DNA from 2 places in the Streptomyces sp. NBC_00104 genome. Region 2 is predicted to be linked to the other one. Evidence: riboswitches for the same ligand, from Rfam matches in the RefSeq annotation. Region 2 holds a riboswitch; the other holds the start of a gene.
The links. Region 2 has a riboswitch for thiamine pyrophosphate ahead of thiC (phosphomethylpyrimidine synthase ThiC). Riboswitches for the same ligand answer to the same signal wherever they lie in the genome.

Region 1 (7,457 bases), 2.7 Mb from region 2:
CGCCGCCCGGCACCCCCGCCTCTGACGACTCCCGCCTCTGACGACTCCCGCCTCTGACGACTCCCGCCCTTGACGGCTCACGCCTCTGACGACTCCCGCCCCTGACGACTCACACCTCTGCAACTCCCGCCCGGCCGACCGTGGTCGGCCGGGCCGACAGCCTGCCCCGGTCCGCCGGTCCGCCGGTCCGCCGGTCCGCCGGTCCCGAACGGCCGGCTTCCGTCAGCGGATCTCGATCGTGATCTTCGAGCCCTTGGCCGCGGTGTCGCCGCCGTCCACCGACTGGCTCCTGACCTCGTCGCCGAAGAGCCCGAGCAGGCCCCGGTCCTCCTCGACCTCGAAGCCGGCGGCCCGCAGTTTCCGGGTCGCCTCGTCGACGCTGTCGCCCACGACGTCCGGGACCTCGACCATGACGGGCCCCTTGGAGATCGTGAGGGTGACGGTGTCGCCCGTGCCGACCTGCTTGCCCGCGCCCGGCGACTGCTCGGCCACGAGCCCCTTCTCGAACTCGGAGTTGACCTGCTTCGAGGCGATCTTCACCTTGAGGCCCGCCTCCTCCAGCTCGGCCCTGGCGTCCTCGACCGAGGCACCGGACAGCTCGGGCACCTCCACCGGGGCGCCCCGGCTGACCACGATCCTGACGGCCGAGCCCGAGGAGACCTCGGTGCCGGAGCCCGGCTGGGTGCTGATCACCTGGCCCCGGATGACCTCGTCGCTGAACTCCCGCGTCACCAGGCCCGGTTCGAGCCCGGCGCCGTTCAGCCGGGTCTTCGCGAGGTCCAGCCGGTAGCCCTTCAGATCGGGCACCTTCACGGTCTCCGGGCCCTTGGAGAGCGTCACCGTCACCGTCTCGTTGTCCCGGATCCGCTCCCCGGGCGCCGGGTCGGTGCTGATCACTCTGCCGCGCTTGACGGTGTCACTGAACGCCTGCTTGACCTCGACCTCCAGGCCGGCGCCTTCGAGCCGCTTCGTCGCGTCCGCCCGGCTCTGCTGCAGCACGGCCGGGACCTGCGTGAACTGGCCGGAGTTGATGTACCAGACACCCCCGCCCACACCGAGGACGAGCAGCACGGCCACGACGACCGCCCACAGTCCACGCCGGGGCGCGGGGGAGTTGCGGGTGCGCCGGGGCGGCGGCGGAGGCGACGCGAACCGGCTCGTACGGTTCAGCTGGTCGGGGTCCGTGGCCACCGACCGCGACACGGACAGCGAGCGCGGGATCACGCTGGTCCGGTCCTCGGCGCTGTCGTGGCCGTCGGCCGTCGCCTGCGGCGGCACCGCGTCCAGCTGCTCGCCGCTCAGCCCGGCCCGAGCCTCCAGTGTCTGCGCGAGCAGCGCTACGGCGTCGTACGGCCGCAGCTCCGGATTGCGGGCGGTCGCCGACGCGACCAGCTCGTCCAGCTGGTACGCCAGCCCCGGTACGAGGGCCGACGGCGGCGGCACGTCGTCGTGCAGCGCGTGGTAGAGCACCTGCGCGGGGGAGTCCCCGGAGTGCGGCTTGCCGCCGGTGAGCATCTCGTAGAGCATCACGCCGCACGCGTACACGTCGACGCGGGTGTCGGTCGTGCCGTGCTCCAGCTGCTCGGGGGCGAGGTAGGAGACGGTGCCGAGGACGGTGCCGGTGGTGCTGGTGACGGTGTCCACGGCCCGTACGAGCCCGAAGTCGGCGACCTTGACCCGGCCGTCGTCCCCTATCAGCACGTTCTCCGGCTTCATGTCCCGGTGCACGAACCCGGCGCGGTGCGCGGCGCCCAGCGCGGCGAGCACCGGCTCCAGGATGTCCAGCGCCGCCCGGGGCTGCAGCGCCCCGCGCTCGCGCAGCACGTCACGGAGGGTGCAGCCGGCGACGTACTCCATCGCGAGGTAGACGTACGAGCCGTCGGTGCCCTGGTCGTAGACCCCCACCACGTTCGGGTGGGACAGCCGTGCCACCGACTTGGCCTCACGGATGAACCGCTCGACGAACGTCCGGTCCGCGGCCAGCGTCGGATGCATCACCTTGAGCGCGAGCACGCGGTCGAGGCGGGTGTCCACGGTCCTGTAGACCGTGGCCATCCCGCCGACCGCGATCCGCGCCTCGACTCGATACCGGCCGTCGAGCACATGGCCGACAAGCGGGTCCTGAAGGGTCGTGTCCACGCAGGTGAGTGTACGAGCCGCCGCTGACGGGCCCCTAAGGTTCCGTGGCACGCGAGACGTACTGCAGCAGAGCTGTGACCGAGATCGGAGGGCTGTGACAGGCGGGTGTTCGGCCGAGCTCGTTCGGTTGTTCGAGTGAGAGTGGAGTGGCGTGAGGTTCGACTCAGAACGCCGGGCGCTCCGGATCCAGCCGCGCCAGTCCCTCGCCCGGTGACGACGCCTCCGCGAAGTGGCGGCGGGGGATGCGGCCCGCGCGGTGGGCCAGCCGACCCGCCTCCACCGCGTGCCGCATGCCCTCGGCCATGAGGACCGGTTCCTGGGCCCGGGTCACGGCGGAGGCGAGCATGACACCGGCGCACCCCAGCTCCATCGCGAGCGCGACGTCCGACGCCGTACCGGCGCCCGCGTCGAGGATCACCGGCACCCGCGCGTGCTCGACGATCAGCTGGAAGTTGTGCGGGTTGCGGATGCCGAGCCCGGACCCGATGGGCGACCCGAGCGGCATGATCGCGGCGCAGCCCACGTCCTCCAGTTTCCGCGCGAGGACGGGATCGTCGTTCGTGTACGGCAGCACGGTGAAACCGTCGTCGACGAGCGTCTCGGCGGCGTCGAGCAGTTCGATCGGATCGGGCAGCAGCGTGCGCTCGTCGGCGATGACCTCCAGCTTGACCAGGGACGTACCCAGCGCCTCGCGTGCGAGGCGGGCCGTCAGCACGGCCTCGCCCGCGGTGAAGCAGCCGGCCGTGTTGGGCAGGACCCGGATGCCGAGCCTGTCGAGCACCGACAGGACCGAGCCGTGCACGGACGCGTTCACGCGACGCATCGCCACCGTCGTCAGTTCCGTGCCGGAGGCCACCAGAGCGCGCTCCAGGACGTCCAGGCTGGACGCGCCGCCCGTGCCCATGATCAGGCGGGACGAGTAGGTCGTGCCGCCGAGGACGAAGGGGTCGTCTGCCATGGGATCAGCCTCCTTGGACGGCGGTGAGGACCTCGACACGGTCCCCCTCGCAGAGGGCGGTGGTCGTCCACCGCGCGCGCGGGACGACGGTTTCGTTGAGCGCGGCGGCGACACCGGCGGGGGACGCGGTCAGCGTCCGCACGAGCGCGTCGAGGGCCGTGCCGGGAGCGATCTGCCGCCGCTCCCCGTTGACGAGGACGGTCAGCGTCCCGGTGGTGTTCATACGGGCTGCTCCAGGAGTTCGCGGGCCGCGCCGGCGCGGAACCGCAGCGGCGTGAAGTCACGGGCCTCCTCCGGCAGTTCACCGGTGGTCAGCACATGGGCCAGGACGTCGCCGGTCACCGGGGTGAGGAGCACCCCGTTGCGGTAGTGGCCGGTGGCGAGGAGCAGGCCGTCGAGCCCGGTCGGGCCGAGGAGGGGCGCGTTGTCGGGGGAGGCGGGGCGCAGGCCCGCGCGGGTCTCGGTGAGCGGGAGTTCGGTGATCCCGGGGACGAGTTCATGGGCGTCCCGCAGCAGTTCGTACACCCCGCCGGCGGTCACCGTGGTGTCCCAGCCCTGCTCCTCGCTGGTCGCGCCGACGACGAGTTCGCCGTTCTCGCGGGGCACCAGGTAGACGTGACTGCCACGCACCACGGCCCGCACGGTACGGCTCAGGAAGGGCGCGTACGGCTTCGGCACGGTCAGCCGCAGCACCTGCCCCTTCACCGGCCGCACCGGCGGCAGCACCTCCTCCGGGACCCCGGCGAGCCGCCCGCTGAGGCTGCCCGCGGCGAGGACGACCTGCCCGGCCGCCACCTGGTCACCGTCGCCGGTCCGGACCCCGGCGGCCCGCTCCCGCACCACCGACAGCTCGTCGGCCCAGGCCCGGTGGAACACCACCCCGGCGCGCACGCAGGCCGCGACGAGGGCCCCGGAGAGCCGCCTCGGGTCGATCTGGTGGTCCCCGTCGACCCGCAGTCCGCCGCGCACGCCCGGCGCGAGCATCGGCTCCAGACGGCGGCACTCACGTCCGCTCAGCCACTCCGACTCCAGGCCCGACCGGCGCTGCAGGGCGTGCAGTTCGCGCAGATGGGCGCGGTCGTCGGCGTCGAGCGCGACCGCGAGCGTGCCGGAGCGGCGGTAACCGAGGTCGAGACCGGTCTCCTCCGTCAGCTCGGCCGCGAAGTCCGGGTAGCGGCGCGCGGACTCCAGGTTGAGCCCCAGCAGTGTCTGCTCGCCGTAGTGCAGTTCGGTGACCGCGGCGAGCATCCCGGCCGCCACCCGGGCCGCCCCGCCGCCGGGCTCGGGATCGACCACGGCCGTGGCGAACCCGCGCTGCGCGGCCCGCCACGCCGTGACGAGCCCGATGATTCCGCCCCCCACGACGAGGACGTCTGACGTGTGCGTACGCGACATGGGCGTCCAGCCCCTCCCTTCGCCGGCATGACCCGGATCAGGTTCGTACGGTCGGAGGCCGCCAGCCTCCCTCTCAGCCCGGTGCGTCCGGGCTCCCGCGAGTGCTCTACGGTGGCCCACCCTAGCCCTCGCCGATCGTCCCAGTAAGGGAGCCTCCGCTCATGCCCCGCTCGCTCGACGGTCTCGTCCTCGCCCCCGTCGCGGACCAAGCCCCAGGTCAGGTGGGCACCCGCACCCGGTTCGCGTACCACGAGAAGGACGGCGAGATCTGGGCCGAGTACGCGGGCGGCGACGTCGTACGCGGTCACCTCGTGGGCACGCGCGCGGGGGACCGGCTGGACTTCCGGTACGTGCAGCTGAAGACCGACGGGACCACCGCGTCCGGGCACTGTGTGTCCCAGGTCTCCGAGCTCCCCGACGGGCGGGTCCGCCTGGAGGAGACCTGGGAGTGGGAGTCGCGACCGGGCAGCGGGACGAGCGTGGTGGAGCAGGTCGACGAGACCGTGGGGCGGCTCACGGAAAGCGACCGCCGACCCACCCGCTGACTGACCGAACGTCAGTTGTCTATGGTGATCAGGTGAGCGAGCAGACGCAGCAAAGGGGCGGGTCGGCGCGGCGCGTGGTCGTCGTGGGCGCGGGCATGGCCGGGGTGCAGACCGCGGTCGCCCTGCGCGAACAGGGCTTCACCGGCGACGTGACACTGATCGGCGCCGAGCCGCACCAGCCGTACGACCGGCCGCCGCTCTCCAAGGCCGTGCTGCTCGGCAAGGCCGAGGGCTCCGCCTTCGACGTCGACTTCGAGGCGCTCGGCATCGAACTCCGGCTGGGCCGCGAGGTGTCGGGCCTGCGCCCCGCCGACCACGAACTCGACACGGCCGCCGGGCCCGTCCCGTACGACCTCCTCGTCCTCGCGACCGGCGCGGAACCGATCCGGCTGCCGGGCGCCGAGGGAGTGCCCGGGGTGCATCTCCTGCGGACCCTGGACGACGCCGAGCGGCTGCGGCCCGTACTGGCCCGGCAGCACGACATCGTGGTCGTGGGCGCGGGCTGGATCGGCGCCGAGTTCGCCACGGCCGCGCGCGAGGCGGGCTGCGCGGTGACGGTCGTCGAGGCGGCCGACCGCCCGCTCGCGGGCGCCCTGCCGGCGGAGGTGGCCGCGCCGATGGCCGCCTGGTACGCCGACAGCGGGACCACGCTGCGCACCCACGCGCGCGTGGAGCGCGTCGAGCCCGGGACGGTCGTCCTGGACGACGGCACCCGGGTGCCGGCCGGCGCGGTCGTCGTGGGGATCGGCGCCCGCCCGGCGACGGTCTGGCTGAAGGGCTCGGGCATCGAGCTCGGCGCACACGGCGAGGTGGTGGCCGACGACCACCTGCGCACCTCCGCGCCGGACGTCTACGCGGTCGGCGACTGCGCCTCCTTCCCCTCGGCCAGGTACGGCCGTCGCCTCCTCGTCCACCATTGGGACAACGCCCTCCAGGGCCCTCGCACGGTCGCCGCGAACATCGTCGGCGAGACCCCCGAGCCCTACGACCCCGTCCCCTACTTCTGGTCCGAACAGTTCGGCCGCTTCGTCCAGTACGCGGGCGACCACGCCTCCGCCGACACCATGGTCCGGCGCGGCGACCCCACCGGCACCGCCTGGTCGGTGTGCTGGCTCCGCGAGCGCCGGCTGGTCGGCCTGCTCGCCGTGGGCCGGCCCCGCGACCTGGCTCAGGGCCGCCGCCTGATCGAGGCGGGCACCCCGATGGACCCGGAGCTGCTGGAGGACCCGGCCAGGCCCCTGAAGGCGGCGACGGCGTAGCGCAGGCGTTTTTCACCGCCGCCCGGCGTACTCCCCACCCCCCTGTCGGCCCCCGTCGGAGGGGCTCGGCTACCCACTGTCAGTCCCAGATGGCAGTCTTGGAGACGTGACCGAGATTGACGCAAAGATCGATGCTCTCGTCCCCGCGTGGCTGACCCTCCCCGACATCGCAGAGATGCTGGACGTCGAGGTGACCCGCGTGCGGCAGCTGGTGAAGGAAGGCCAGCTCATCGCCGTACGCCGTGGTGAGAACCGCGCGCTGCACGTCCCCGCCGCCTTCATCGACGGGGACAAGGTGGTCAAGGGCCTGTCCGGCACCCTGACCCTGCTGAGGGACGACGGCTTCACCGACGAAGAGATGCTGGAGTGGCTCTTCACTCCGGACCCGAGCCTGCCCGGAACCCCGGCCCAGGCCCTGAGCGAGAATCGCGGCACGGAGGTGAAGCGCCGCGCCCAGGCGCTCGCCGTCTGACCCGAACACCGGAAACACCCGAAAATCTGACGCAGCCGCCTGTACGGCGTACGGGAGCCGGGCCCGCGAGGGCCCTGGCTCCCGCACGCCGCACCGACAACGCACCGCCAACGGGGGACACACGCATGCCCGACGCCGCCGCACAGCTCGCCGACGCCCGGCTCTACCTCTGCACGGACGCCCGCAGGCGACAGGGCGATCTGCCCCAGTTCCTGGACGCGGTCCTGAGCGGCGGCGTGGACATCGTGCAGCTGCGCGACAAGGGCATGGAGGCCGCCGAGGAGCTGGAGCACCTCCAGGTCTTCGCGGACGCGTGCCGCCGGCACGGCAAGCTGCTGGCCGTCAACGACCGCGCGGACGTGGCGCACGCCATCGGCGCGGACATGCTGCACCTCGGCCAGGGCGACCTTCCCGTCCCCGCCGCCCGCGCCATCCTCGGTGCGGGTGTCCTGATGGGCCGCTCCACCCACGCCGAGGAGGAGGCCGCCGCCGCGGCCGTCCAGGAGGGCGTGGACTACTTCTGCACCGGCCCCTGCTGGCCCACCCCCACCAAGCCCGGCCGTCACGCCCCCGGCCTGGACCTCGTGCGGTACACCGCCGCCCTCGGCACCGACCGCCCCTGGTTCGCCATCGGCGGCATCGACCTCGGCAACCTCGACGAGGTCGTCGAGGCGGGCGCCCGCCGGGCC
Region 2 (7,457 bases):
AAGGAGCAAGGGCCATGCGGGAGATCTTCGCGGGGATGCCGTGGTGGGTGAAGTGGATCGCGGTGCCGGTCATCGCCCTGCTGGTGTTCGGAGGCCTGATAGTCAGTGTCGTCCAGGTCGTGGTGGGCCTGCTCTTCAAGCTGCTGGTCTTCGTGGCGCTGGTCGGCGGACTGATCTACGTCGTAAGGAAGTTCACGGCGGGTTCCTCGTCGCGCGGCGACTGGTGAGGCGTCAGCACCGTGCAACAGTTGAGGCGTGAGTGGGTGAGCCCCGGTCAGGGCAGGGCGGTAACAGGAACGTGAGGTTCCCTCGCCCGAGGGAAGTTTCCCGGCGGGGCGGTCTGCGGGCGGTGACGGGCGGCTAGAGTCCGGGAACTCGTCGCGGGCTCGACCCCGCGGGCGGCGCATCTCCCTCCCGTGTCCCCCGCACGGGCGGCCCTCCTCGCGCTTCGGGAGTGACCCTTGGCCACGGCTGACACCGCACCCGCAGAACCGCTCTCCCCATCCGCCAGGCCGCGTTCCCGGTCGGCACAGAGCGCCCTTCCTCCCACGCAGCCGGGCCCGCGATCGACACCGACAGCCGCCGAGCAGCCGCGTGTCCGGGCCGCGGAGACTCACGGTGCGCCGCCACCGCCGCGTACTGCGCCTTCGAAGACCTCGGCTCCCCCTGTGCAGCCACGTACCTCGCCGGGCGAGGAGAACGAGCGATGTCCCGAACTTCCCGCGCCCCAGACACGGACGCGGCCACCGGCGTCACCGGTCCTGCCGCAGGCGCAGGTGGCGGCATCATCGACCCGTGCACAGCCACCGGCACCACCGGCCCGGACCCAGCCGCGGACCGCCGGGCTCGACCGCCCTGTGCCATCTCATGGGCACGGTCCGACAAGGGGAGCGCGGATCCCGGCCCCGGCGTCGCCGACCGTGTCGGAGGCGAACTCCGGCACTCTGATCGGCTCCGTGCAGCGGGCGATGCGGCTCCTGGAGGCCGTCGCCGAGCGGGAACACGGGGCGCCTGCCAAACAGTTGGCGCGGGACGCCGGGCTCGCGCTCCCCACGGCGTACCACCTGCTCCGCACGCTGGTCCACGATGGCTATCTCCGCCGGGAGAAGGGGCTGTTCTTCCTCGGTGAGGCGGCGGAGCGGCTGAGCAGCAGTGGAGCGCAGCAGAAACGTCGCAGCACGGTGGGCGAGGTCCTGGCGCACTGGCGGGACGCCCTGGGTGTGCCCGTGTACTTCGCGATCTACCGGGACGGCGAGATCGAGGTGAAGTGCGTCGCCGACAGCCCGAACACCCCGGCCGTCGAGGAGTGGGCCGACTTCCGTGAGACGGGTCACGCACACGCCATCGGACAGTGCCTGCTGTCCCAGTTGAGCGATGAGGCCCGCCGTGACCACCTGGATCGTTATCCGGTGCAGTCGCTCACCCCGTACACGGTCCGTGACGACGAGGCGCTGCTCCGGCGCCTGGACCGGATCGGGCGGATGGAGCCGGTCGTCGAGCGGCAGGAGTACGCCCTGGGGACGGTCTGCGCAGCGATTCCCATCACCGTGGGGACCACCGCCGGGACCCTCGCCATCTCGTTGCCGTCGCACCAGGCGGACAGACTGCTGCCCGTCGCCCGTCAGTTGCAGACCGAGATCGGAAAGCTGCTAGGGACACTCGCGATCTCTATCAGCATCTGAAAAATCACTCCTTGTGATCTCTCGTGTACTTTCAGCAAACTTCCAGGGGTGTCAGGCGGATGATTCCTGGCCAGTCGACGAACACGGCGGGGTAGGCGATGCACGAGTCGGTACAGGCAGAGGTCATGATGAGCTTCCTGGTCTCGGAGGAGCTCTCCTTCCGCATTCCGGTGGAGCTGCGTTACGAGACCTGTGATCCCTATGCCGTGCGGCTGACCTTCCACCTGCCCGGTGATGCTCCGGTGACCTGGGCTTTCGGGCGGGAGCTGCTCATCGACGGCGTGGGTCGGCCGTGTGGGGACGGGGACGTCCACATCGCGCCCGCCGATCCGGAGACGTTCGGCGAGGTCCTGATCCGGCTTCAGGTGGGCACCGACCAGGCGATGTTCCGGGTCGGCACGGCGCCGCTGGTGGCCTTCCTGGACCGTACGGACAAGCTCGTGCCGCTGGGGCAGGAGCGTTCCCTCGCCGACTTCGACACGCTGCTCGACGAGGCTCTGGACCGCATCCTGGCGGAGGAGCAGAGCGCGGGGTGAACCGTTACGGCGCCGGGGTGCCGTAACGCTTCAGCGCTTCCGGCGGCGGCCCTTTCCGCCGCGTGCCGGAGCCGGCACGGCCGCCGCTTCCGGGGCCCCCGGGCGGTCGGCCGAGACGACCAGGGCGGCCAGCGCGGTGGTCACGGGCACTGAGGCCACGAGGCCGATGGAGCCGACGAGCGTGCGCACGATCTCCTCGGCGACGAGCTCGCTGTTGGCGACCGTGCCGACACTGCTCTGGGCGATCGAGAAGAGCAGCAGCAGTGGCAGCGCGGCGCCGGCGTAGGCGAGGACCAGGGTGTTGACCACCGACGCGATATGGTCCCGGCCGATCCGGATGCCCGCGCGGTACAGGTCCCGCCAGCCCATCGCCGGGTTGGCCTCGTGCAGCTCCCAGACCGCCGATGTCTGCGTGACCGTCACGTCGTCGAGCACACCCAGCGAGCCGATGATGACGCCCGCGAGCAGCAGACCACTCATGTCGATCGTCGGGTACAGCCCGTGGATCAGGCCGGTGTTGTCGTCCGTGTTGCCGGTCAGATAGGCCCAGCCGATGAATCCGGAACCCAGCAGGCCGATCAGCAGCAGCGAGATCAGGGTGCCGATCACCGCCACGGATGTCCGGGCCGAGAGCCCGTGGCACATGTAGAGAGCGATCAGCATGATGGCGCTCGCCCCGACCACCGCCACCACCAGCGGGTTCGAGCCCTGCAGGATGGCCGGCAGGATGAAGAGGGTCAGCACCAGGAAGCTGATGGCCAGTGCCACCAGGGCCATGAGGCCACGCAGTCGGCCCACCACCACGACGGCGAGCGCGAAGATCCCGGCGAGCAGCGCCATCGGGAACTTCCGGTTCACGTCGGTGACCGAGTACTGCAGGTCCTTGGGCGCGGCGGGCTCGTAGGCGACCACGACCTCCTGGCCCTGCTCCAACTGCCGTGACTGGTCCGGCTGAACGATCTCCGTGAACGTACGGCCCTTGTCGTCGCCCGTATCGACTCGGATCGTGGCCTTCTTGCAGGTGCCGTTCGCCTGCTGCTGGGCGGATGAGCCCTCGGCGGTGGACGTGTCGCCGGTCGGGGGGACACCCGAGGCGTTCACCGACGAGCAGTCGACCTCGTCGACCTTGGTGACGGTGGCCTGCTGCGTCTGCCGGTCGAAGCCCACCCCGGTGCGCTCGTGTGCCGGGGCGCCGCCGGGCCAGAGCACGACGAGGCCCACGACGACCGCGGTCGCGAAGGGGATCAGCACCGCCGCGATGACCTTGCGCAGATGTTGCGAAACGGGCGCGGCGGGGCCATGGCTGTGACTGTGGGAGTGGCCGCCGCCGGAGGACGGGCCTTGGCCATGTCCGTCACCGGGGCCATGACCGCCTCCGGAACCGTATCCATGACCGTCTCCGGGGCCGTGGCCGCCCCCGGAACCGTATCCATGGCCACCGTCGGAGCCGTGCCCATGACCGTTTCCGGGGCCATGGCCGTGGGGTCGCTCGGGGGGCGGAGGCGGGGGCTGCTGCGTCGTGGTCACCGACCGATCATCGCAAGAACGAGCGATGCGCACTGTTCACCGCGCCACATCTGCCGCTAGCGTGGAGGCACCTTTGCACACGCGGGAGCTCGGAGCACCGGGCTGAGAGGGCGCTGACCTCCGCAGACGCGATGTTTCACGTGGAACATCGTCGGGCGGAAATCGCTGCGTCGACCGCTGAACCTGTTACCGGGTAATGCCGGCGTAGGGAGTAGGTCTCATGACCATCGAGGACACACGCACGCCTGCCTCCAGCCAGACAGACGGGGTATCCACCGCGTCCGAGGGCGAAACGAACCAGGGCGAACAGCCTCTGGAGGCCGGGAAGTCCATCGGCTGGCACAAGGCGTACATCGAGGGCTCGCGCCCCGATCTGCGGGTGCCGGTCCGCCAGGTGCACCTCACCAACGGGCAGTCCGTCACCTTGTACGACACCTCCGGCCCGTATACCGATCCGACAACGGAGACCGACGTCAGGCGGGGACTCCTCCCCCTCCGCGAGAACTGGATCATCGCCCGGGGAGACACCGAGGAGTACGCGGGCCGTCCTGTCCGCCCCGAGGACGACGGGGTCAAGCACACCTCGCCGCGTGGCGGGCTGCGCAACCTCGACGCGGTGTTTCCGGGGCGGCCGCGCCAGCCACGCCGTAGCCGTGACGGCCGGGCGGTGACCCAGCTCGCGTACGCACGACGCGGGGAGATCACCCCCGAGATGGAGTACGTGGCCGTACGGGAGAACATCTCGCCGGAGGTCGTCCGCGAGGAGATCGCGGCGGGCAGGGCCGTACTGCCCGCGAACGTCAACCACCCGGAGATCGAGCCGATGATCATCGGCAAGAGGTTCCTGGTGAAGGTCAACGCCAACATCGGCAACTCCGCGGTCACCTCCTCCATCGAGGAGGAGGTCGAGAAGATGACCTGGGCGACCCGGTGGGGCGCCGACACGGTCATGGACCTGTCCACCGGCCGGAACATCCACACCACCCGCGAGTGGGTGCTGCGCAACTCCCCCGTCCCCATCGGCACGGTGCCGCTCTATCAGGCGCTGGAGAAGGTCGACGGCAAGGCCGAGGAGCTGACCTGGGAGATCTACAAGGACACGGTCATCGAGCAGGCCGAACAGGGCGTGGACTACATGACGGTCCACGCGGGCGTGCGCCTCGCGTATGTGCCACTCACCGCGAACCGCAAGACCGGCATCGTCTCGCGCGGCGGCTCGATCATGGCGGCCTGGTGCCTGGCGCACCACAAGGAGTCGTTCCTCTACGAGAACTTCGAGGAACTGTGCGAGATCCTCGCCGCCTACGACGTCACGTACTCCCTCGGTGACGGCCTTCGGCCGGGCTCCATCGCGGACGCCAACGACGAGGCGCAGTTCGCGGAGTTGCGCACGCTCGGGGAACTCAACACGATCGCCAAGAGTTTCCACGTACAGACCATGATCGAGGGCCCGGGACATGTCCCGATGCACAAGATCAAGGAGAACATCGACCTGCAGCAGGAGATCTGCGATGAGGCCCCGTTCTATACGCTCGGCCCGCTGACCACGGACGTCGCGCCGGCGTACGACCACATCACCTCAGGCATAGGTGCCGCGATGATCGCGTGGTGGGGCACAGCGATGCTCTGCTACGTCACGCCCAAGGAGCACCTGGGACTGCCCAATCGTGACGACGTGAAGACCGGCGTCATCACCTACAAGATCGCGGCTCATGCGGCGGACATCGCCAAGGGACATCCGGGCGCACAGGAGTGGGACGACGCGTTGTCGGACGCCCGCTTCGAGTTCCGCTGGGAGGACCAGTTCAACCTGGCCCTCGACCCCGACACGGCTCGTGAGTTCCACGACGAGACGCTCCCGGCCGAGCCGGCCAAGACGGCCCACTTCTGCTCCATGTGCGGACCGAAGTTCTGCTCGATGAAGATCTCCCAGGACATCCGTCGTGAACACGGTGGTTCCCGGTCCGAGATCGAGGCGGGTATGGCCCAGAAGTCCAAGGAGTTCGCGGAGGCGGGGAACCGGGTCTATCTGCCGATGGCGGACTGAGGCGCACCTCCGCCGAAAGCCATGGGCGGCGAAGTGGTCCGGTCGCGGCCGCCACCGCTCGTGCGGCGAACTGCTGCCTGTGCGACGAGCGGTGCTCTTCCGGCCGGTTGCCGGGAGAGCCCGCCGCCGCGGGTTGGGCGGTGCCGTGGGGCCTGTTCCGGCCCGCGGGCCGGGGGCGTGCCAGATGGCCGCCGAAGCCCGGTTGCTTCCGGGTGGCGGCCGCAGCCCGGGTGCTACTCGGGCTGGTGCTCCGGCCCGCCGAAGTCCGGGCTGGAGAAGTCCGGGCTGCTGTAGCTGGGGCGGGAGCCGGCGCCGCCGCTGTCCGGGCTGCTGCTGAAGCTCGGGCGGTTGTAACCGAGGTGGGGCATGCGGCTGGGCCGGGCCGGCTGGTCCGGCTCGCTCAGCACCGCCGGGCCCGGGTTGGCGAGGGCATCGCGGAGGAACGGCAGGATGCCGCGCTCCAGGAGAGCCTCGCACCAGGCTTCCCTGGCCCGGGTCACCTCCTCGTTCAGCTCGCTGCGCGCTCCGTCGTCCAGAAGGGCGGTGGCGTTGTTGCGCAGGGCGGTGAGCAGGAGGCCGATCGCGGCCACGAGGATCGCCGCCGCCGTGACCGCGCCGAAGACCCACCCCGTGGTGAGGAGGGTCTCGGCGATCGCGCGCTCGGGGTCGAGCACCTTCATGACGTACCCCACGAGCAGGAAGAGCACTGCGGCGGTTCCGGCGAGGACGGGAGCGAGCACCGTGGCTATGGCACCGGCGCCCGCGCCGACGGCCTCGGTGACCTCGCCCACGGTGGCGGCGAGTCCCACCGCGGTGCCGTCCGGTTCGCTGGACCCGGACGCCGTCCCCTCACGGGCGGGCGTGGTGGTCGACGGCGGGTTGCGGAATTCGTCGCGGACCTTGACGTAGTACTGGTATTCGGTCGTCGCGGCGGCGGTGATGATCGCCGTGGCGTTGAGAGCCATGGTGCGCAGCTGTTCGCGGTTGAGCCGCTGGAGGCCGGCGGCGAATTCCGGGCGCTGTGGTGCGGAGCGCAGCGCCTCGCCGAGGATCCGCTCGTACTCCTGGCGGTCCTCACTGAGCAGGTGCTGCGGAACGCTGTTCATGTGCATCCCCCGATGCTCCGTAGGGCTTGTGGCTCGGCATGCTGACGAGCCGTCGGGCAGAAACGGAGGGGAGCCTGCTACGGATAAGCCGATGGTAGAGCGGTGACGGCAGGCGGTGACAGGGGGTTTGAAGAAATTGGCCCCTGGCCAGCCAAGTCTTCCGACGGGGGACGCCTGCCCGTTGAAGGCTCAGCTACGCAACGGGAGTTCCTGGACCAGCAGCTTTCCGGCCATGGTCACGCCGCCGTCCATGGCGACGGCCAGACCGTCCGCATACGTGTACGGTCCGTTCACCGAGGGGCCCGAGCGGTCCTCGCCGTCCTCCGAGCCGACCTCGCCCAGGAGGTACGGAATGGGGCTGTGACCATGGACGATGCGAGTGCCACCGTAGGTCTCCAGCAGTGAGCGCACGGCATCGGCGCCGCCCTCGTCGCGGAAGGAGAAGCGCCGGGTGAACTTGCGGAAGAGGTCCCAGACCTCGTCCGGGTCGTTGCGCGTGATCGTCTCGCGGACGGTGTCGTTGACCGCCTCGATGGAGTCGCCGTAGTCGCGGTAGGCC

Region 1: linked by a shared signal. The riboswitch ahead of thiO (glycine oxidase ThiO) and the one ahead of thiC (phosphomethylpyrimidine synthase ThiC) in region 2 are both predicted to bind thiamine pyrophosphate.

The regions. Positions count from the first base shown of each region.
Region 1 is NZ_CP108215.1:2,945,224-2,952,680, reverse strand. Features, by position in the region: gene pknB (Stk1 family PASTA domain-containing Ser/Thr kinase) at 223-2,139, opposite strand; gene OG272_RS12755 (thiazole synthase) at 2,303-3,097, opposite strand; gene thiS (sulfur carrier protein ThiS) at 3,102-3,320, opposite strand; gene thiO (glycine oxidase ThiO) at 3,317-4,492, opposite strand; TPP riboswitch at 4,490-4,601, opposite strand; gene OG272_RS12740 (hypothetical protein) at 4,654-5,037, shown strand; gene OG272_RS12735 (FAD-dependent oxidoreductase) at 5,070-6,296, shown strand; gene OG272_RS12730 (helix-turn-helix domain-containing protein) at 6,403-6,768, shown strand; gene thiE (thiamine phosphate synthase) at 6,894-7,457, shown strand, end outside.
Region 2 is NZ_CP108215.1:5,616,575-5,624,031, reverse strand. Features, by position in the region: gene OG272_RS24765 (DUF5326 family protein) at 15-227, shown strand; gene OG272_RS24760 (IclR family transcriptional regulator C-terminal domain-containing protein) at 957-1,682, shown strand; gene OG272_RS24755 (SsgA family sporulation/cell division regulator) at 1,781-2,218, shown strand; gene OG272_RS24750 (YibE/F family protein) at 2,249-3,745, opposite strand; TPP riboswitch at 3,817-3,973, shown strand; gene thiC (phosphomethylpyrimidine synthase ThiC) at 3,966-5,792, shown strand; gene OG272_RS24740 (hypothetical protein) at 6,026-6,904, opposite strand; gene OG272_RS24735 (metallophosphoesterase family protein) at 7,088-7,457, opposite strand, start outside.